3 regions of the Labrys sp. ALF-8 genome follow, and region 2 is predicted to be linked to each of the others. Evidence: riboswitches for the same ligand, from Rfam matches in the RefSeq annotation. Region 2 holds a riboswitch; each other region holds the start of a gene.
What was found. A riboswitch is a leader RNA that binds a small molecule or an ion and turns the genes downstream of it on or off. The one in region 2 is predicted to bind cobalamin.
Positions count from the first base shown of each region.

Region 1: it holds a riboswitch for cobalamin, as region 2 does, so the genes downstream of both, bluB (5,6-dimethylbenzimidazole synthase) here and AC6H34_RS15075 (DUF1636 family protein) in region 2, are expected to answer to the same signal.
Region 3: it holds a riboswitch for cobalamin, as region 2 does, so the genes downstream of both, AC6H34_RS28175 (aromatic ring-hydroxylating oxygenase subunit alpha) here and AC6H34_RS15075 (DUF1636 family protein) in region 2, are expected to answer to the same signal.

Region 1 covers NZ_AP048537.1:3,577,116-3,583,885, forward strand. The annotation lists tRNA gene AC6H34_RS16425 (tRNA-His) at 243-319, opposite strand; gene AC6H34_RS16430 (phasin) at 454-903, opposite strand; gene AC6H34_RS16435 (phasin) at 1,345-1,725, opposite strand; gene AC6H34_RS16440 (PAS domain-containing sensor histidine kinase) at 1,906-4,923, shown strand; cobalamin riboswitch at 4,955-5,132, shown strand; gene bluB (5,6-dimethylbenzimidazole synthase) at 5,176-5,934, shown strand; gene AC6H34_RS16450 (tellurite resistance TerB family protein) at 5,964-6,587, shown strand; gene AC6H34_RS16455 (hypothetical protein) at 6,609-6,770, opposite strand, start outside.
Region 2 covers NZ_AP048537.1:3,268,190-3,274,959, forward strand. The annotation lists gene AC6H34_RS15060 (xanthine dehydrogenase family protein molybdopterin-binding subunit) at 1-1,372, opposite strand, end outside; gene AC6H34_RS15065 ((2Fe-2S)-binding protein) at 1,377-1,832, opposite strand; gene AC6H34_RS15070 (hypothetical protein) at 2,051-2,428, opposite strand; cobalamin riboswitch at 2,518-2,719, shown strand; gene AC6H34_RS15075 (DUF1636 family protein) at 2,821-3,204, shown strand; gene cobW (cobalamin biosynthesis protein CobW) at 3,213-4,250, shown strand; gene cobN (cobaltochelatase subunit CobN) at 4,250-6,770, shown strand, end outside.
Region 3 covers NZ_AP048538.1:1,706,809-1,713,578, reverse strand. The annotation lists gene AC6H34_RS28185 (hypothetical protein) at 1-258, opposite strand, end outside; gene AC6H34_RS28180 (FAD-binding oxidoreductase) at 261-1,322, opposite strand; gene AC6H34_RS28175 (aromatic ring-hydroxylating oxygenase subunit alpha) at 1,466-2,710, opposite strand; cobalamin riboswitch at 2,830-3,037, opposite strand; gene AC6H34_RS28170 (fumarate hydratase) at 3,281-4,921, shown strand; gene AC6H34_RS28165 (porin) at 5,337-6,641, shown strand; gene AC6H34_RS28160 (GAF domain-containing protein) at 6,750-6,770, opposite strand, start outside.

The DNA of each region.
Region 1 (6,770 bases), 310 kb from region 2:
GAAGCAGGTCGAAATCTGCATCTTGCGGCGATCCAACAAATGATACCGGATCAGGACGGCAGAGGCTCGATCGCCGCGGGATGAAACCCCGGTGGCAGGTCGGTGCTGCGGGCCTGCCGGGGAAGATGAGCTCTTGGCAAATCATTCGGCGAAGAAATCGAGCGCCGAGACATTTCTGTGAAACCTGAGCATGGGCTACAGATCTGTGGCACAGAAAACAAAGCAATATCAATGCTTTGTGATGGTACAGTTGGGTGGACTCGAACCACCGACCTTCGGAGCCACAATCCGACGCTCTAACCAACTGAGCTACAACTGCATCTGGGGATGCGTTTAGCGGGATCGTTCCGCATTTTCAAGTGCGGAGTTGCTCGAAATTTCGAGCTGTCCCACGATAAAAAGGCCCGGGGCGAACCCCGGGCCTCGCCTAAATATCAAGACGTGCTGAAAAACTCAGGCGACGCTCTTGAAAGTCTTCTCGACCTGGGCCTTGACCGGGGCGGCGGTCTCGTTGGCAACCTTCTGGGCGAGCTCGCCGAATTCCTTGGTCTGGGCCGTAACGGTTTCGGCCTGCTTGCGCAGGAAGGCGGTGTTGAGTTCGATCGCGTCGGAGAAGGTCTTCACGCCGAACAGGGCGATGGCATGGTCGAAGGTAGCATTGGTGTTGGCGCGCGCATTCTCCAGCACCTTGAGGCCGAGGGTCGAAACGCCCTTGGTGGCCGTGCTGTAGGTGGTCTCGAACGCGTTGGAAGCTTCGTCGGTCGCAGCCTTGATCTTGGTGTAGGTCTCCTTCGCCTGGGCAGCGCCCTTTTCGGCGAAGTCACGCACGGAAGCGGGGACTTCCAGCTTGGACAGATTCTCGAAGGCCAGTTCGGTTTCAGACTTGTTCTTGGCGGCAACCATGGGAAGCTCCTTGGGACAACGGGAAATATGGGCCTGTAGGCCTGGCGATACTTGGAGGGGCCTGCGGCTCAACGCGCTGCAACAAAGGCAACCTCAGCTGCCTCCTTTTATAGCAAATGCACTTGTGCGACGCAATATCATTGTTGCACTGCACAATCGTCGGATAATAGCTCGTTTTCCCCGGATTTTGGCCGTGAAGAGCCGTCCAAAGCGATCACTAAGCAGGAACTGAACCGGCATGTTTCAGCCGTGAACCGGTGGAATATTGCGCCGCAAAAGGTATGGACGTACAGTCCCGATGGAAACACGGGCCGTTTCGGCGATTTCGTGCGATAGGGTTTCCGCTACGGAAAATAAACTTGGCCAAAATCGGGCGAGATATGCTCTCGCTGCAAGACAGGGCTGCGCTTCAGCCATGTCTTGCAAGCTTTGCGAATGCCTTTACTTCTGAGGCTTGGCAACGTCCGAGGCAAGCTTGCTCGCCGAGGCGCCGATATCCTTGGCCTGCTCTCCGAAGGCCTGGAGCTGGCTCTTGATGAAGTCGCTCTGCAACTGCAGCACCTGCTGCGGGTCCTTGGCCTTCACGAGGCTGGACGCGAATTCGAGGGCGGCCGCCACATTCTGCTCGGCATAGGTCAGGGCCTTGCGCCCGATGTCCTTGCCTCCGGCCTGCAGCGTGTCCGTAGCGCCCTCGATGGTGCCGGCTGCCTTGTAGGCCGCGCCCATGAAGCCGTCGAAAGCCTTCCGAGCCTGGTCGACGCTTTTCTCGGCCATTTCGCGCATTTCGGAGGGAATCTCGAAATTGGGCGGTTTGGTTGTCATGTCATCATCCTCCACGGACCCGGCGGGTCGAGCGGACGATAGCGCAGCCTCGCGCTTTTAACCATGCCCCAGATCAGCGGGGGATGGAGGATGGCTGGTGATTTACCGTTTTGTTTTCCATCTGTATTCATACTTTGTTAGTCATTTCCGCAGGTTTCAGGGTTCGGCATGATCGAGGCAATGTTGCGTACCGCACTGCTTGCCGATCGGCGTCTTCAGGCGCTGATGGACGATCCTCGTCCGGCCTTCGTCTGGCATCTCGACGGGCGCTCGCTTGTGTGGGCGAATCGCTCCGGTGCCGAGAGCCTGGGCCTTTCGCCCGCGGACGTTACCCGCCAGCAGTCCAACGCCGCGCTGGTGGCCTTGGCGCCGCAGATCGCGGCCATCGCCCGCAAGCTGCCGCGCCCGGGAGCGATGCGGCTCGAACGCCTGCGCCCGCCGGGCATGGGCGCTCTCGATGCGCTTTCCTGCGCCTGCCGCTCCTTCGACGGTCCCGAGGGGTTTCTCGGCCTTCTCGTGCAATCTCTCGATCTCCCGCGTCGCGGCCGCCGGCAACAAGGTTGGGCACCACCTTCCGTGCCCGAAACCCTGCCGCCGCTTCCTGCGGCGGAGGATGCCGGGCTGACCAAGCCCTATGAGCAGAGCGGGGCCTGGAGCTGGGTCGATCTCGATGGAGAAAAGCCTGCCGCTGCGATCGAGGATGCACCGGCGCCCGCGATCGCCGAGCTCGTGAGGCCTGGTCCACGCCAAGTGGAATCCGCGCGACCGGCACCGGCGGCATCGATCCCGGTCCGCAGCAAGGCTGTCCGCTTCACTTTCCAGACCGATGCCGGCGGGCGCTTCCTTGCGGTTTCGCCGGAGCTTGCAGGGGTATTGGGCCACGCAGCCGCCGATTGGGCTGGCCGGCGCTTCGAGGAGATCGCGGCTGCCGCAGGTCTCGCGGAAAGCACCGCGATATCGGAAGCCCTGGCCGGTCGTCGCACCTGGACGGGCCTTACGCTGCTTTGGCCGGATCGAGCCAATGGCCAGGAGATTCCGCTCACGCTGAGCGCGTCACCCACGACCGGGGTCGAGGGGCGCTTCCAGGGCTTCAAGGGGTTCGGCGTCGCAGGACTTCCCAGGCCGATATCCGTCTCCATCGAGCCGGCGCCTCGGCCGGCCGCCTCGATCGTCTGGCAGGAAGCGGATCCCGCCGACGAGGACGAGGCAGGAATTGCCGCCGCCGCAACGCCGGCCGAGCCAGTTGCGCCGCCGCCTGTCCAGCCTGCTCGCCCGGTGCAGCGGGCCGCCGAGAGCAATGTGGTGCGCCTGCCGAGCAAGGCGGGTGGCGAGCGAGGCGGGCAGGATCGTCAGAACCAGGATCGCCAGAACCAGGATCGTCACGGCCCGGACCGGCACAGCTTGACGCCGACCGAGCGCATTGCCTTCCACGAGATCGCCAAGGCCCTCGGCGCGCGGATCGAAGGAGAGCCGCGCTCCCCCAAGGCCGAGCCCGCCAGATCCGAGATTTCCAGGCCGCGCGATGCCGAGGCTCCCAGGGCCGAGACGCCCAAGGCCGAAACAATCAAGGCCGAGGCAATCAAGGCCGAGGCGCCGAAGGCCGATGGGCCTGCGCGGGCCGGCCTGCCCGAGCGGGAGCCCTTGCTGCCGCTCGACATGGACGACGAGGTCCGCTGGCGCGAGGAGGCGGCTGCTTCCGATGCGGCGGAAGCGGATACGGAGCGCTCGATCAGGCTGGGCCGCCTCGACAAGGTGCCCGTGGCGCTGATCGATCGCCTGCCGATCGGCATCTTCATCGCCCGTGGCGAGGAGTTGCAATTCGCCAACCGCACCATGCTCGAACTGCTCGGCTATCCCGATGTCGACGCAATCCGCCACGATGGTGGGCTGGACCGCGTCTTCGCCGGCGCCGCTCCTGTCGCCAATGGCGAGGAGGCTGGTTCCGGCGTGCTGCTGAAGACGGCTTCCGGCGAAACCATCACCGTGGACGGCCGCGTGCAGACCACGCATTGGGACGGCGAGAGTGCGCTGCTGATCTCGGTGCGTCGCCCGCTCGGAGAGGCCAGCACCGAGAAGCTGCGCTTTGCCGAGCGCCGCGCCGAGGAGCTCCAGGCCGTGCTCGATACCGCGACCGACGGGGTGGTGATCCTGGACCGGGAAGGGCGCATCGTCAGCATCAACCGCAGCGCGGAAGCTCTGTTCGGTTATGAACAGCGCGAGATCGTGGGCAAGGATCTGCTCCTGCTTTTTGCGCCGGAGAGCCATCGGGCTGCCTATGACTATCTGGACAGCCTGCGATCGAACGGCGTGGCGAGTCTCCTCAACGATGGCCGCGAGGTTGTCGGGCGCGTTCGGCAGGGCGGTTCCGTGCCGCTGTTCATGACGATCGGGCGGCTCGGCGACGACGGCAGGCGTTTCTGCGCCGTGCTCCGCGACGTTACCTCCTTCAAGAAGGCGGAAGGAGAACTGACGGCGGCCAAGCGGCAGGCGGAGGAGGCTTCCTCGCAGAAGTCCGACTTCCTTGCGAAGATCTCCCATGAGGTGCGCACGCCCCTCAATGCCATCATCGGCTTCGCGGAGGTGATGATGGAGGAGCGTTTCGGCCCCATGGGCAACGAGCGCTATCGTTCCTACGCCCGCGACATCCACACCTCGGGCGAGCACGTCATCAGCCTGGTCAACGATCTCCTGGATCTCTCCAAGATCGAGGCCGGCAAGCTCGACCTCACCTTTTCGAGCGTGAACCTCAACGAGGTCGTGCAGCAATCGGTGAGCCTGATGCAGCCGCAGGCAGCGCGAGATCGCATCATCATACGCATGGCCCTCACCAGCGGCCTGCCCAATGTCGTGGCCGATGGGCGCAGCATGCGCCAGATCGTGCTGAACCTCCTGTCGAACTCGATCAAGTTCACCCAGGCCGGCGGCCAGGCGATCATTTCGACCACGCTTTCCGAACGGGGGGAAGCGGTGCTGCGGGTGCGCGACACCGGTGTCGGCATGACCGAACGCGAACTTGCCATCGCCATGGAGCCGTTCCGCCAGGTGGCCTCCACGACGCTGGGAGGCACCGGCCTCGGCCTGCCGCTTACCAAGGCGCTGGTGGAAGCCAATCGTGCCACCTTCGCCATACAGTCGACGAAGAATGCGGGAACCCTGGTGGAAGTGATCTTCCCCTCGACACGCGTGCTGGCCGAGTAGGCCGGCACTTTCCGCTCTCGCTGCTCCATGCTACATCCCCGTGACCTTCGGTGCCCGCCTGGCGGGAGAATCGGGAACGCGGTTCCAAGCCGCGACGTGCCCAACGCTGTGAGGGGGACCGGTCGGGCAGATGCCACTCGCCATCGCGGGGAAGGCGTCCGGGCGGGATGATCCCGAGTCAGAAGACCGGCCGGAGGCGATAGGTTCCCGTGCGCGGACGGCGCGGGGATTGCCATCGTCAGGGGACACTCGATGGACAACAGCCAGGCCCTTGCGGCTTGCGGGCCGTTCTCTTCGGCCGAACGGGACGCCGTCTACCGTGCCATCTATACGCGGCGCGACACGCGCAGCCAGTTCAGCCCCGAGCCGGTGCCGGACGAGGTGCTCGCACGCATCCTGCTCGCGGGACACCATGCGCCGTCGGTCGGCTTCATGCAGCCCTGGAATTTCGTGGTGCTGCGCAGCCTCGCGACCCGGCGCAAGGTGCAGGCGCTGTTCCGGGAGGCCAATGAGGAAGCGGCGGCCATGTTCCCGGCGGAGCGGCAGGCGTCTTATCGCGCGCTCAAGCTGGAGGGCATCGTCGAGGCACCGGTCAATCTGTGCATCACCTGCGATCCGGATCGTGCCGGGCCGGTCGTGCTGGGGCGCACCCACGACAAGGCCATGGACAGCTATTCCACCGTCTGCGCCGTCCAGAACATCTGGCTGGCGGCGCGGGCCGAGGGGATCGGCGTAGGCTGGGTCAGTATCATCGACCCCGCCAAGCTGCGTGCCATGCTGGGTATTCCCGACCGGGTGATTCCCATTGCCTATCTCTGCCTTGGCTATGTGCATGAGGCCTATGTCCGCCCCGAACTCGAAGTGAAGGGGTGGCGCAGGCGGCTCCCGCCTGAAGATGTACTGAACTTCGAGGGCTGGGGGCAGGCTGGGGCAAATGAGCCCTTGCTCGCTTTGATGCGGCAGGGCATGGAAGACGGGCCTGTACGGCCTTCCCCCCGCGGAATGTCCTGAAAGGGCGAGTCGGGGCTGAAGGCGGCATCATGGACTTCGTGCGTAAATGGGCGGGCTGGATCGCTGCCCTTGTGCTGATGAGCCTTCTGCTGCTGCAGGTTCCGCGTGGTGTCTTCTTCCTGGCCATAGCCGCAGGCGCCGGTGGTCTTTATTGGCTCATCCGGCGCAATGGGAAGATACAGGCGCGCGATGCCGCGGGCCGGCGTGACGCTCCCGCTCGCCCCCTGAACAAGGACCCCGATTCGCCTGATCCGGGCGCGCTCGCCCGTCGGTCACTGCACCAGATCCAGGACGTACGTCTTGCCGGCGTGGTGCTGATGATCCAGCTCGTGCGCACGGGCGCTCCGCTGACGGCCGCCGAGAAGAACGTCATCTATGATCTGATGGCCGATCCCCTGGGCATCGAGGATCGCCAGGCGATGTTCGAGGCGGCTTGGCAATTGACTGATCGCGGACGTGTTTTCTCGCCCGTTGCCGACGACCTCGCACCGCTGCTCGCAAGCCATCTCACGATGGACGAGCGGCTGGAGTTCATCGGCATGCTCTCGAAGGTCGCCAACGCCGAGGGCATGGCGAGCGATTTGCAGAAGGAAGCCATCGTGCGCCTCAAGCGCCGGCTGACCACCGTACGGGCCGACGACCCACGGCCGTGATGACGAGGCTGCGCCGCCGCGTCACTCGAACACGTTCGACAGCATCCGCCGCGACATCGCGCCATCCTTGAGAGCTCGCAGGCGGTGAGCAGCAATCACGAACAGGCCGATTACCCAGCCGCCCAGCAGCGGATAGATCAGCGCCACGAAGACGAGCAGGATCGTCCGGCCGAAGGCCGCAGG
Region 2 (6,770 bases):
CGTCGCTCCCCAGCGTAGCATGGAAGCGGATCGCGGCCTGCGGGCGATAGCGGTCGTGCCGCATGTCGTCCTCCCGGGTCCACACCAGCTTCACGGGCTTGCCCACGGCCTTGGAGATGGTCACGGCCTGCACGAGTTCATCGTTCACCGCTCGCCGTCCGAAGCCGCCGCCGAGGAAGCAGTTGTGGATCTCCACCTGCGTGGGCGGTACGCCTGCCGCCTTGGCCGCCAGCTGCAGGGCCATGTCCGGGTTCTGCGTGCCCATCCAGATCTCGACCTTGCCCACTGTGACATGGGCGGTGCAGTTGAGCGGCTCCATTGGGGCATGGGCGAGATGGGGCGCCTGGTAGAGGGCATCCACCCGCTTGCCGGCCTTGAGCCCGGCATCGACATCGCCGTTCGTCAGGGCGGTGACGGCCGGTCCGTCCAGTGCAGCGATGTAATCGGCGTCGAACTGCTTGGAGGTGGTCTCCGCCGCGGGTCCTTCGTCCCAGACGATCGGCAGATTTGTCAGCGCTTCCTTGGCACGCCAGAACCTGTCAGCCACCACGGCGACGCCGCCTTCGATCGGCACCACTGCAATGATGCCGCGACGGCTCCGGATAGCATTCTCGTCATAGGATTTGACCTTGCCGCCGAAGACCGGGCAGGTGGCGGCCGCGGCGTAGACCATGCCCGGCACGCGGATGTCGATGCCGAACCTGGCGGCTCCGGTGAGCTTGGGCGGAGTATCGAGTCGCGCCACTGGCTTGCCGATGAGCGTGTACTGGTCAGGAGTCTTGATCGGTGGATCGTTGGGCAGCGAGATGCCGGCGGCCTCCCCCGCCAGTTCTCCAAAGCCCAGGTTCCTGCCGCTCGCCTGGTGCAGCACCTTGCCCGCGTCGGCATGGCAGCTCTCGGGCGGAACGCTCCAGCGTGCCGCCGCAGCGCGCACCAAGCGCTCACGGGCGTTGGCGCCGGCCGCCTGCAGGAATTCGCGCGAGCGCCTCACGGCACCGGATCCGCCGGTGCCCATGCGTCTGTAGACGCTGTTCTCCCGCAGGTTCCGGCTGGCCGAGGCATATTCGGCCTTCACCTTGGCCCAGTCGCAGCCCAGTTCTTCCGCGACGATCATCGGCAGCGCGGTGAAGATACCCTCGCCCATTTCCGATTGGGCGACGCGGATGATCACGGTGTCGTCGGGCTCGATCATGATCCAGGCGTTGATTTCCCGGCCGGTCCTGGTCTCGTCCCAGGGCTGGTCGGCGACGACGAATGCGTCGGCAGCATCGGGAATGATGCCGCCGATCATCAGGCCGCCGGCGGTGGAGAGCGAGATCGCGAGGAAGCGGCGGCGATCGAGGACCGCGAGCCTCTTGTCGATGGCGTTCATGATCTCATCCCTTCGTCATGGCGGCGGCGCGATGGATGGCGGCGCGGATGCGGGGATAGGTGCCGCAGCGGCAGATATTGGTGATGCCGTTGTCGATGTCGTCGTCGCTGGGGTGGGGCATATCCTGCAGGAAGGCCACAGTGGCCATGATCTGCCCGGACTGGCAATATCCGCATTGCGGCACGTCCTCGGCCAGCCAGGCTTGCTGAACGGGATGTCCGCCATCGGGTGACAGGCCTTCGATCGTGGTGATCTTCGATCCTTCGACATCGCGGACCTGCGTCTGGCAGGAACGGATTGCGGCTCCGTCGACATGCACCGTGCAGGCGCCGCACTGGGCTATTCCGCAACCGAACTTCGTGCCGGTGAGGCCGAGTTCGTCGCGCAGTACCCACAGGAGAGGAGTCTCGGGCTCAATATCGAGCTGATGGGGGATATTATTGACGGTAAGGGCAACCATGGGCAGGCCTTTCAGCGGCTTATGCACGGCAGAAGGCCAGGCCCATCGGCGTCGGCCTACTGTTGGGCGATTGCAAGAAAGCCAGCTTAGCAGCAATCACGGCGGCCGGATGAAGGGTCACGGAGACGTGAGTCATCGTGACCAGGCGTGCAGAGACCCGTAATTCCAAGTGCAAAAGCACTATTCGAGGCGATCGGCACCCGGGCCGCTGGCCGGCATCACGGCTTGAGGAGTATTCTGCTGTAGCCTAGCGCATCGCCCGCGATGGCCACCAGCACGCCGATGGATACCAGGGTCAGCCCCACCAGAAAGATGCGTACGATGCGGCGGTAGATCGGCTCATCGAGAGAGGACACGGACAGCATTCCGGCCATCGACCAGATCTGGAAGGAGATGCCGATGGCGATGAGGAGGACGGCGAGGAGATCCTCGGGTATCCATGCGCCGGGCTGAGAAGCCCAGTTGTTCAGAAAGCCGAGCGAAAAGGCCAGGACCACGCCGATGGCCGTGACCGAGCCGTTGCGGAAGGTCGCATCGATCTTCGGGGCCGGCTGGGTCGGGGGTGTCGGCGGGGGCGAAGGGGTCTCGTCGGCCATGGTAGCCTCGCAGGATCAAGCCGGGGCTTTATGCCGGATTTTGAGGCAGTTTTGGAAGCGGGAACATTGACAAGCTTCGTCACACGGCCCTTATGTCATCTGCGAACGGTCTCTCGTCGAGAGAGAAGAGGGAATGCGGTGCGGGGCGGGTCTTGATCCTTCTCCAAAGCCGCGGCTGCCCCCGCAACTGTAAGCGGCGAGCGCTCTGCCATGAAGCCACTGGGTGACCGGGAAGGCGGCAGCGCGCGGTGAGCCGCGAGCCAGGAGACCTGCCGTTCGCATCGAGATCACCGGTCCGGGCGGGGCGCCGCGGCCACCGGTTTCCGTTTTGGGAGCGTCTCCACTGCCGCTTCCCGCGCCCCAGAGCCGTTTCGGCGGCATGAATGGGGCCGATGCAAGAAACTCCACTGCCAGTCCTTGTGCATGTCTGCGTGACCTGCCGTCGCGAGGGTGACGACCCCGAGGCGCCGCGCCAGGGAGCGAGGCTGCATGGTGCGCTCGCCGGCCTGCTACCCGACGGCATGAAACTCCAGCCCGTCGAGTGTCTCGGCAACTGCCGGCGTTCCTGCACGGTGGCGCTGTCGGCGCCGGGTACCTGGACCTATGTCTTCGGCGATCTCACCGCCGAGAGCGGAATCGATGTCGTCACCGGTGCCCGGCTCCTCGCCCACTCGGCGGACGGCCTGATGCCCTGGCGCGGCCGCCCCGAACCCTTCAAGCGCAGCATGATCGCGCGCATACCTCCCATCCCATCTCTCAAGGAAGCCGCCGAATGACCGCGCAAATGAAGGCAGAAACTGCCAAAGTTCCCTGCACCATCGTCACAGGCTTCCTCGGAGCCGGCAAGACGACGCTGATCCGCAACCTCCTCGCCACTGCCAATGGCCGCAGGCTCGCCCTGATCGTCAACGAATTCGGCGACGTCGGCGTCGACGGTGACATCCTCAAGTCCTGCGGCATCGAAAGCTGTCCGGAGGACGCCATCGTCGAACTCGCCAATGGCTGCATCTGCTGCACGGTGGCGGATGATTTCGTCCCGGCGCTGGAAACCCTGCTCGCCCGTCCCGACGCACCTGAGCATATCGTGATCGAGACCTCGGGCCTCGCGCTGCCGAAGCCGCTGGTGAAGGCCTTCAACTGGCCGGCGATCCGCTCCCGCGTCACGGTCGACGGCGTGATCGCCGTGGTGGATGGCGCCGCCGTCGCGGCGGGCCGGTTTGCGGACGATCCCGAGGAATTGAAGCGTCAGGCCGAGGGTGATGCTTCACTCGATCACGACAATCCGCTGGAGGAAGTCTATGAGGACCAGCTTCTGTGCGCGGACCTCGTGGTGCTGAACAAGGCCGACCTGATGTCCGCAGGCGAAGCGGACAGCGTCGAGAAGGATATCGAGAAGACCGTGCCGCGCGCCGTCAAGGTGGTGCGCACCTCCGAGGGGCGGATCGACGCCGCCGTGCTGCTGGGCCTCGGTGCTGCTGCGGAGAGCGATCTCGACGGACGCCCTTCTCACCACGACCACGAGGAGGAGCACGACCATGACGATTTCGATACCTTCGTGCTGGATCTGCCCGCGGTGGCCGATGCCGATGCGCTGGTGACCAGGCTGAGGGCTGCCGCCGACACGCACGACATCCTGCGCATCAAGGGTTTCGTCGCCGTCGAGGGCAAGCCGATGCGCCTCCTGCTCCAGGGTGTCGGCACGCGCTTCTCCCAGCATTTCGATCGTGCCTGGGCACCTGGCGAGGCCCGCGCCAGCCGTCTCGTCATCATCGGCGAGAAGGGCATCGACCAGGCAGCCATCCGCAAGACCCTGGAGCACTGATGCACCTGCTGCCGGCAGATACGCGCTCGCTCGACGCCAGTGAGGCCGCCATCGATCTGGGCCAGGCGCCCGGTGAGATCGTGTTCGCCTCGCTTACGGACAGCGATCTCGCACTGGCGGCAGCCTCCGGCCTCGATCAATTGCGTCTCGCGCCGCTGCAGAAACTGCGCCACCCCATGTCGGTGGATCTCTATGTCGAGAACACGGCGCGGCATGCGAAGGCGATCCTGGTGCGGTTGCTCGGCGGAATGGACTACTGGCGCTATGGCATCGAGGAACTGGCATCCGCCGCGCGCACCCATGGGATCGCGCTCGCCCTCATCCCTGGCGATGCAAGGCCCGATGGCAGGCTCGCGGCGCTCTCGACCGTTCCGGCCGCCGCGCTGGAGCGGCTGGATCGCTACTGGCGCGAAGGGGGGGCAGCGAATGCGAGGGCGTCGCTGCTGTATGCGGCAAGGCTGGGCGGGCTGGATTTCGGCGAGCCGGAGGAGCCGGTAGCGGTGCCGAAGTATGGGGTGCTGGGAGCGGGAAGCTCCTGTGCGGCTCCCGGAAACGAAGGCCCCGCTGGGAAGGAAGAGGCGGACATGAGGTCCGCGCTCCCAGCCGCCATCGTCTTCTACCGCTCCATCCTTCTCTCCGACGACATCGCGCCCATCACGGTCCTCGCGCAAGCGCTTCGCGCCAGGGGCCTGGCACCCACCGCTTTCTATGTCGGTTCCCTCAAGGATGCCGAAACCGCAGCCTGGATGCGACAGCAGCTCCTCGCATCGAAGCCCGCCGTCGTCCTCAATGCCACCGCCTTTTCCGCCCTCGACGACGATGGCAGCTCCCCGCTCGATGCTGCCGGCTGTCCGGTGCTGCAGGTCGTCACGTCGTCGTCCGGCGAGGAAGCCTGGGAAGGCTCCAGCCGTGGTCTTTCGGCAAGCGATCTCGCCATGCATGTCGCCTTGCCCGAGCTCGACGGCCGCCTGCTCGCCGGCGTGATTTCCTTCAAGGCCGAAAGGCAGGATGGCGCCTTCTCGCGTCTCGCGCATGAGCCGCATCGCGAGCGTGTCGAAGCTGTCGCCGCCAAGGCGGCGGCCTGGGCCCGGCTTGCAGCCAAGCCGCGGGACCAGCGCCGGTTGGCCCTGGTGCTTTCCAACTATCCGGGCTTGGATGGCCGCATTGCCCATGCCGTGGGCCTGGATGCACCGGCTTCCACGCTGGCGATCCTCGATCGGCTGGCGGCCGAAGGCTACGCGGTCGTGGATCGGCCCAGGGACGAGGCGGACCTGCTGTGGAGGCTTTCGGGAGATTGCCAGCCGGAGACCCGCGGCCGGAGGGAACTGTCCCTTCCGCTCGCGCGCTATTCCGCCTGGTTCCAAACCCTGCCGCCCTCCATTCGCGAGAAGCTCCTTGCCCACTGGGGAGAACCCGCCGCCGATCCTCTCTGCAATGACGGGGCCTTCGCCTTCGCGTGCCTCGCCTGCGGCCATGTCGCCGTCGCGATCCAGCCGGACCGGGGCTCGGCGCTCGACCGGAAGGGCGATCATCATTCGCCCGACCTGCCGCCGCGCCACGCCTATCTCGCCTTCTATCTCTGGCTCCGAGAGAGTTTCGGCATCGATGCCATGATCCATCTTGGTACGCACGGCACGCTGGAATGGTTGCCCGGAAAGGCGGCGGCCCTCTCGGCGAGGTGTTTTCCCGAACTCGCGGCGGGTCACCTGCCGGTGCTCTATCCCTTCATCGTCAACAATCCCGGCGAAGCGGCGCAGGCCAAGCGCCGGCTGGGAGCCGTGACCATCGGTCATCTCACGCCGCCCTTGCGCGAAGCGGGGCTGTCGGGCGCGGCGATCGAGGTCGAGCGCCTGATCGACGAATGTGCCAGCGCCGATGGACTCGATGGCCGCCGGATGGGGTACCTCCGGCGCGAGATCATCGAGAAGGCGCAGGAAAGCGGCCTCATCGCCGAATGCGGCATCGCGCCCGGTCTCGGCGAGGAGGAGACGCTTGCCCGCCTCGACGCCTTCCTGTGCGACGTGAAGGAACTGCAGATCCGCGACGGCCTGCACGTCTTCGGGAGGGCGCCGGCGGAGGCGGGGCATCTGCTCGACGTGCTTGCTGCGGCCAGCGGCGAGGCCGAGCGTGGCGTGCTGGCGGCCCGGCTGGAGACCTGCGGGGAAGGCGAGATGGCCGGCCTGATCGATGGCCTCGACGGGCACTTCGTCCGTCCGGGACCCTCCGGGGCTCCGACACGCGGCCGCGCCGACGTGCTGCCCACCGGCCGCAATCTCACCACGCTCGATCCGCGCTCGATCCCGACCCGCGCTGCCTACGCGATTGGATCGCGTGCGGCCGATGTGCTGGTGCAACGCTACCTGCAGGATCATGGCGAGCATCCGCGACGCATCGTGCTCGACCTTTGGGGCTCGGCTACGATGCGCACCGGCGGCGACGATCTCGCCCAGGCGCTGGCGCTGCTCGGCGTCAAGCCGGCATGGGACAACGGCTCCAATCGTGTCTCCGGCTTCGAAGTTC
Region 3 (6,770 bases), on a different replicon from region 2:
GCCCGCATGCGCGCGGACCTCATCCAGCAACTCGCACAGATAGGGCAGCAGCGGATTGTCTTCGGGAGAGGCGGTGAGGAGCTGGCACTTCAGTTCGAACGCCGCCGTCGCCAGGTTCGTTCCGGGCCGCAGGCTCAGCACCCAGCTGAAGAGCAGGGTGCGCGCCCGTTCCTCGGCCGTTTCCACCACCTCGTCCTGCGCGGACAGCAAGGCATTCACCACGAGGGCGTCCGGATTGAGAGGCTCGAAACCCGGCATCGTCAGGCCTCGATCTCGACGCGCCCGACCGGGCGGGTACAGCAGGCGAGCACGAACCCGGCCGCGATCTCCTCTTCCCGGATGCCGCCCTGATGGTTCATCACCGTCTCGCCCGAGAGGCGCTGCACCTTGCAGGTGCCGCAAAGGCCCATGGTGCAGCCGGTGGGCAGGTTGAGGCCGGCGGAACGGGCTAGCTGGAGGATGGTCTCCTGGCTGGAGGAGGGAACTTCCATGCCGGAGCGCGTAAATGCGACGCTGCCCTCGCATATCTCGTCCGCACCGATCGCGGCCGCCGCCTCGTCCGTTTCGGGCGGATGGAAACTCTCCTCGTGGTAGCGGCGCATGTCGTAGCCATTGGCTTCGAGCATGTCCTTGACCGCTGCCATGAAAGGGGCAGGCCCGCAGCAGAACACTTCACGCTCGCGAAAATCCGGCGCGATGAGACGCAGCGCGGGGGCATTGAGGCGTCCACGAAATCCCGTCCACACTTCACCCGGATCCGCTTCCTCGACGATCCAGGCGAGGCGCAGCTGCCGCATGCCGGCGGCGAGGCGTTCCAGTTCATGTCGGAAGATGATCTCGGAAGGGCGACGCGCGCAATTGACGAAGGCGATGTCGGCCGCCTTGCCCTGGTCGGCCGCAAAGCGGGTCATCGATATCATCGGCGTGATGCCGGAACCTGCCGAGATGAAGAGATATTTCTCCGCCGGATGGCGGTGGAAGGTGAACTGGCCGAGAGGCCCGTAGGCCTTCAGCCGGGCGCCGGGCTTGAGGTTGTCTAACATCCAGCGGGTGCCGATGCTGGTTGCCTGCGCCTTGGCGGTGACGCTGATGGACAGCGGGCGCGAGGGACTGGAGGAAAGCGTATAGGTACGCAACACCGGTCCATCCAGCGCCGGAATTTCCAGCGTTATGAACTGGCCCGGCTCGTAGCGGAACCAGCCCTCCTCGGAAGCGCGGAAGGTGAAGGTCGCGACGTCACGGCCTTCGCTGACGACCGAGACGCATTCGAGCTGCTGGTCCCTGTCGTTCCAGGGCTGGGTTTGGTCGAGATGCTTGAACATGGAATCCTGAGCTTTCACGCTCCCCGGAGGGAGGGGCGACACGAGGTCTCGAAGATTGGGAACGCCGCGGCGGGTTTCATCGCGGGCGATGTCGCCCGGCCGTGGATTCTAGCCCTCTCCGGACGGTGAGGGCGCCTCTGCGCTCACGCCACGCTGCGCAGGCGTACCGCGTCGCCCCCCAGAGAGGCTTCCATCGCGTTGCGGTACCATTCGACGAACTGCATCACGCCGCCCTCGTGATCCGGCGCGTAGGGGCCGGGTTCGTAGGCGGGCGAGGCGACGCCGCGCTGGTTTTCCTCGACAATCTGCCGGTCCTGGTCGTTGGTCATGGTCCAGACATGGGTGAGTTCGTCGATCGTATAGTCGACGCCCTCCACAGCATCCTTGTGGACCAGCCATTTGGTGGTGACCTGCGTCTCCCGCGGGCCGATCGGAAGAACGCGGAAGCTCACGGCGTGGTCGCCCAGCACGTGGTTCCAGGTCGTGGGATAGTGGAAGAGCAGCAGCGTACCGATATTGCCTTCCTCGATCGAGCCGCTCAGCGGCCGGCTGACGGCAGGCCGCCCCGACATCGTGTAGCTGACGGCGTTGCGAAGCAGCGGCATGCGGGCCGTGCGATACTGGCCGCTCTGCGAGATCCGGAAGAGGGAGGGCAGTCCCGCTTCCTCGCAGCGGTCCCAGTGGGCAGCGATGAGTGGATCGTCCTGTGCGCCCTGCACCCCGCTGACGGTCGGCGCTTCAGGGAAGGTGCGGCACAGTTCCGGGTGGTTGCCGGCACAGTGATAGCATTCGCGATTGTTCTCCCACACCAGCTTCCAGTTGCCCTTCTCGACGATCGTGCTTTCGAAGGCGACCTTCGCATCCTTCAGCCGGTGGGGCGCCAGATAGGGCATAGCAAGGGCGCGCAACCCCTCGAAGTCCGGTGCGTCCTTGGCGAGGCAGATCCAGACATAGCCGCCGACGGTCTCGCAATGAACGGGCTTCAGGCCATATTGCTTGGCATCGAAATCGGCGCCCATGTCGCGTGCGAACAGCAGCCGACCGTCGAGCTCGTAGGTCCATTGATGGTAGGGGCAGACGAGCTTGGCCACCGTGCCGCGCTCCGCCGAGCACAGGCGGGAGCCGCGGTGGCGGCAGGAATTGTGGAAGGCGCGGATGGATCCATCATTGGCCCTCAGCACGATGACGGGATAGTCGCCGACCTGGAGGGTGATGTAGCTCCCCGGCTTGCCTAGTTCGCAATCATGGCCGGCGAACAGCCATTCGCGATACCAGATGTGCTGCATGTCGAGATTGAAGAACTCGGGGTCGGTATAGAACTTGCCGTCCAGCGTCGTGCCGGGGCGGTGGCCGCGAAGGCGGCCGAGCATGTCCTGATGCGCATTCATGTCAAAATCCCACGTGACCATCTGTGCGTTGGATGGACAACGGTGGGATTGGAAGGCGGATGGGGTCTTTGCCTCAGGCATCGAAGTCCCATCATCCATCCGGAACGCCCGCCGCGATCCATCGGTTTGGCTTCGAGGCTGGTTTCCGGGCTCAGGAGCGGCCTTGCGGGCCTGGTCTCGGCGCCTTCCCGGATCGTTCCCGATCCAGTGGCAGTTGCCAGACCAACTCCTCTACCGTTGCGGGGGCAGCGCCGGAATTTCCGCCGGCTTCCCAATTATCCAGTCCTCCTCCCAGGCAGGACCGGCACCACGAATGAGGTCAGACTACATGGAGTCGTGGGGCGTACTAGAGGCGAAGCGACATCGGCTGGCGGGATCGGGACATTGCTGTCGGGAGAGCAAGCGCCGCCTGCACCCAGGCACGCCGGGGGCTCGCACGCGGCGAGGGGCGCATGGCTCGGCTGCATTTCCAGGAAACCGTAGGCAGCGCGAGCAATAAGGTCTAGATGATGCGCCACCATGGGCAGTTTGGAATTGCCCTGATCTCGCAATGAACCGGAGTTCCCCTCCATGCCTGCCGATTCAGCTTCGAACGCCACTTATCCTCATGTGCCCCTTTTCCCACTCGGGGTCGATGAGACGCCCTACCGAAAGCTGACGGACCAGGGCGTGCGGGTCGAGAAGATCGGCGACAGGGAGATCCTGCAGGTCGATGGCGAGGCGATGCGGCTGCTTGCCGAGCAGGCCTTCACGGACATCAACCATCTGCTGCGGCCGGGCCATCTTCAGCAACTGCGCAATATCCTCGAGGATCCCGAGGCGACGGACAATGACCGCTTCGTCGCCTACGACCTGCTGAAGAACGCCAATATCGCCGCCGGCGGCGTGCTGCCCATGTGCCAGGACACCGGCACGGCCATCGTGATGGCCAAGAAGGGCCGCAAGGTTTGGACCGACGGCGAGGACGAGGGGGCCATCGCCCAGGGCATTCGCGATGCCTATGAGAAGAAGAATCTCCGCTATTCGCAACTCGCCCCGCTCTCCATGTTCGAGGAGAAGAATACCAAGACCAACCTCCCGGCGCAGATCGACATCTCGGCCGAGGGGGAGGAAGCCTACAAGTTTCTCTTCGTCGCCAAGGGCGGCGGTTCGGCCAACAAGACCTTCCTCTACCAGGCGACGCCCTCCATCCTGTCGAAGGACCGCCTGATCGCCTTCCTGAAGGAGAAGATCCTGACGCTCGGCACGGCCGCCTGCCCGCCTTATCACCTGGCCGTGGTGATTGGGGGGACTTCTGCGGAACTGACCCTCAAGGCCGTCAAGCTCGCTTCGGCGCGCTACCTCGATACCCTGCCCACGCAGGGGTCCGAACTCGGACATGCCTTCCGCGACCTCGAACTGGAGCAGGAGGTGCACAGGCTCACCCAGTCGCTGGGCGTGGGTGCACAGTTTGGCGGCAAATATTTCTGCCACGACGTGCGGGTCATCCGCCTGCCGCGCCACGGGGCGAGCCTGCCCATCGGCCTCGGCGTTTCCTGCTCCGCGGACCGGCAGGCGATGGGCAAGATCACGCGGGACGGCATCTTCCTGGAGGAACTCGAGCATAACCCCGCTCGCTTCCTGCCCGAGATCGACGAGAGCAAGCTGGGGGGAGCGGTGGTCAAGATCGACCTCAACCAGCCCATGCCGAAGATCCTGGAGACGCTGTCGCAATATCCGGTGAAGACTCGCGTGTCGCTCACCGGGCCGATCATCGTGGCGCGCGATCTCGCCCACGCCAAATTGCGCGAGCGCCTGGAAGCGGGGGGAGGGCTGCCCGACTACATCAAGAATCACCCCGTCTACTATGCCGGCCCGGCGAAGACGCCGGTGGGCTACGCCTCGGGTTCCTTCGGTCCCACGACGGCAGGGCGCATGGATAGCTACGTCGATCAGTTCCAGGCGGCGGGCGGCTCGATGATCATGCTCGCCAAGGGCAACCGCTCCGCGCAGGTGCGCGAAGCCTGCGCCAAGCATGGTGGCTTCTACCTCGGCTCGATCGGCGGTCCGGCGGCGCGCCTGGCCCAGGACTGCATCAAGAAGGTCGAGGTGCTCGAATATCCCGAACTCGGCATGGAGGCCGTCTGGCGCATCGAGGTCGAGGACTTCCCCGCCTTCATCGTGATCGACGACAAGGGCAACGACTTCTTCAAGGAGCTCAATCTGGGCTGAACCGAAGCCGTTTCCGGCTGGCAGGAGACCCCTTCCGCATGCGGAGGGGGTTTTCTTTTGTCGGTGGGCGATGTGTCCCTTCAGTCAGGCGACGACCGGGCACGACCTTCGCCCGATCGTCACAATGGATGTCTATAAGGGTGAACGTATTCGACTTTGCTACTTATAGTATATGTTGCATGTGTTATATATGCCACAGGCGTTGGCGAAGCGTAAATGTGTCAGAAGCATGACATAGCTTGTCATTGTTATCTATCGCCCAATGTAAGAGACCTCTCATATCGCAGCGCAGCGAAGGATCTTCGTCTGGCGCTTCAAAGCTAAATTCTGCGCTCTGCAGCGCCGAAGCCTTTGTCATAACTTGTATACCGGTGACGGATTCAAGGTATTGGTGCGATTGACTGTGAGGATTCTTATGAAAAACAAATCACTTCTGCTTGGTGCTATTGCGGCTCTCGCGTCCGTCACTGCTGCTTCGGCTGCCGATCTTCCCATGACCAAGGGCGAGGCGGTCGAATATGTGAAGGTCTGCTCCGCCTTCGGCCCCGGCTTCTTCTATATTCCCGGTAGCGATACCTGCCTCCAGATCAGCGGCCAAGTCCGCGCTGACTACTGGTTTCAGTCGACCCCGGATCATATCGCGAACAAGCGTAACATCAACCAGACCCAGTTCCGTACCAATGCCCGCATCCGCTTCGATGCGCGCACCCAGACGGACTACGGCCTGCTGCGCTCCTTCTTCGAACTCCAGGCCGAATCGAATGCCGGCACGGCCCCGCCCTATGGTTCGACCACGGGCGTGCATGATACGTTCACCGTTCGCCAGGCCTATCTGCAGTTCGGGGGTCTGACCGCCGGCTTCGCATGGTCGCCCTACGCCTTCTACGATCCCAAATACCAGGCCGAGTTCTTCGCGCCCTATTTCGGTGAGCAGGGCCGCCGCAACCTGATCAGCTACACCGCCCAGTTCGACAAGGCCTTCGCCACGCTGTCGATCGAAGACAATCGCGATCACCGTGCGGGCACCACCTACGGCAACACCTCCACGGTGCTCGTCAACGGCATCAACATCAACACTGCCGGCGGCTCGCAGGTGCCCGACATCGTCGGTGTGATCGGCTACGACGACAACAAAACTGGCTGGGGCCGTTTCCAGGTCATGGGGGCGCTGCATCAGAACCGTTCTGCGCTCGCTCAGTACGGCACGACGTGGGGGTATTCGGTCGGTGCGGCTGGTAACGTGAACTTCCCGATTCTCGCTGGTGCTTATATCGCCGCTGAAGGCAGCTATGCAGACGGAGCGGTGAAGTATCTCGGCGTGGGCGGTTCCCAGCCGAACGGCACCTTCGCTGGCAACAGCGTCTTGGGATTTGGAGGCTCCGATGCCTATGTTTCCACGGCTGCTCCGTTTGATCTCGACCGGGCCAAGGGCTGGACGGTGCAGGCTGAAGCGGGCTTGAACGTCACCAAACAACTCCAGGCCGTGCTTTTCGGCGGTTATCTCAAATATGAAGCTCCTAGCATTGCGACCAGCACTACGGCTGACTTCCGGTATTATGTCGTCGGCGGCCAGGTGAACTATACCGTGGTCAAAGGCTTCATTGCCGGCGCGGAAGTCTGGTACCAGAACAAGAATCCGGGCGGTTCGCTGGCGACGCAGTCTCCTCAGAGCACCGTCGACAGCGTCGGTGCCGGTGTGCGCCTTCGCCGCACCTTCTGAACCAGCCTGATCTCCAGCATCAAGCAGGCGCCGCGTCACCCGACGCGGCGTTTTGCTCTTGGAGCGGCGGCGAGCAAGTTCGAACGTGATGCCTGGTGCCCCGAGACGTCAGCGGAAGGCATTGTCTCG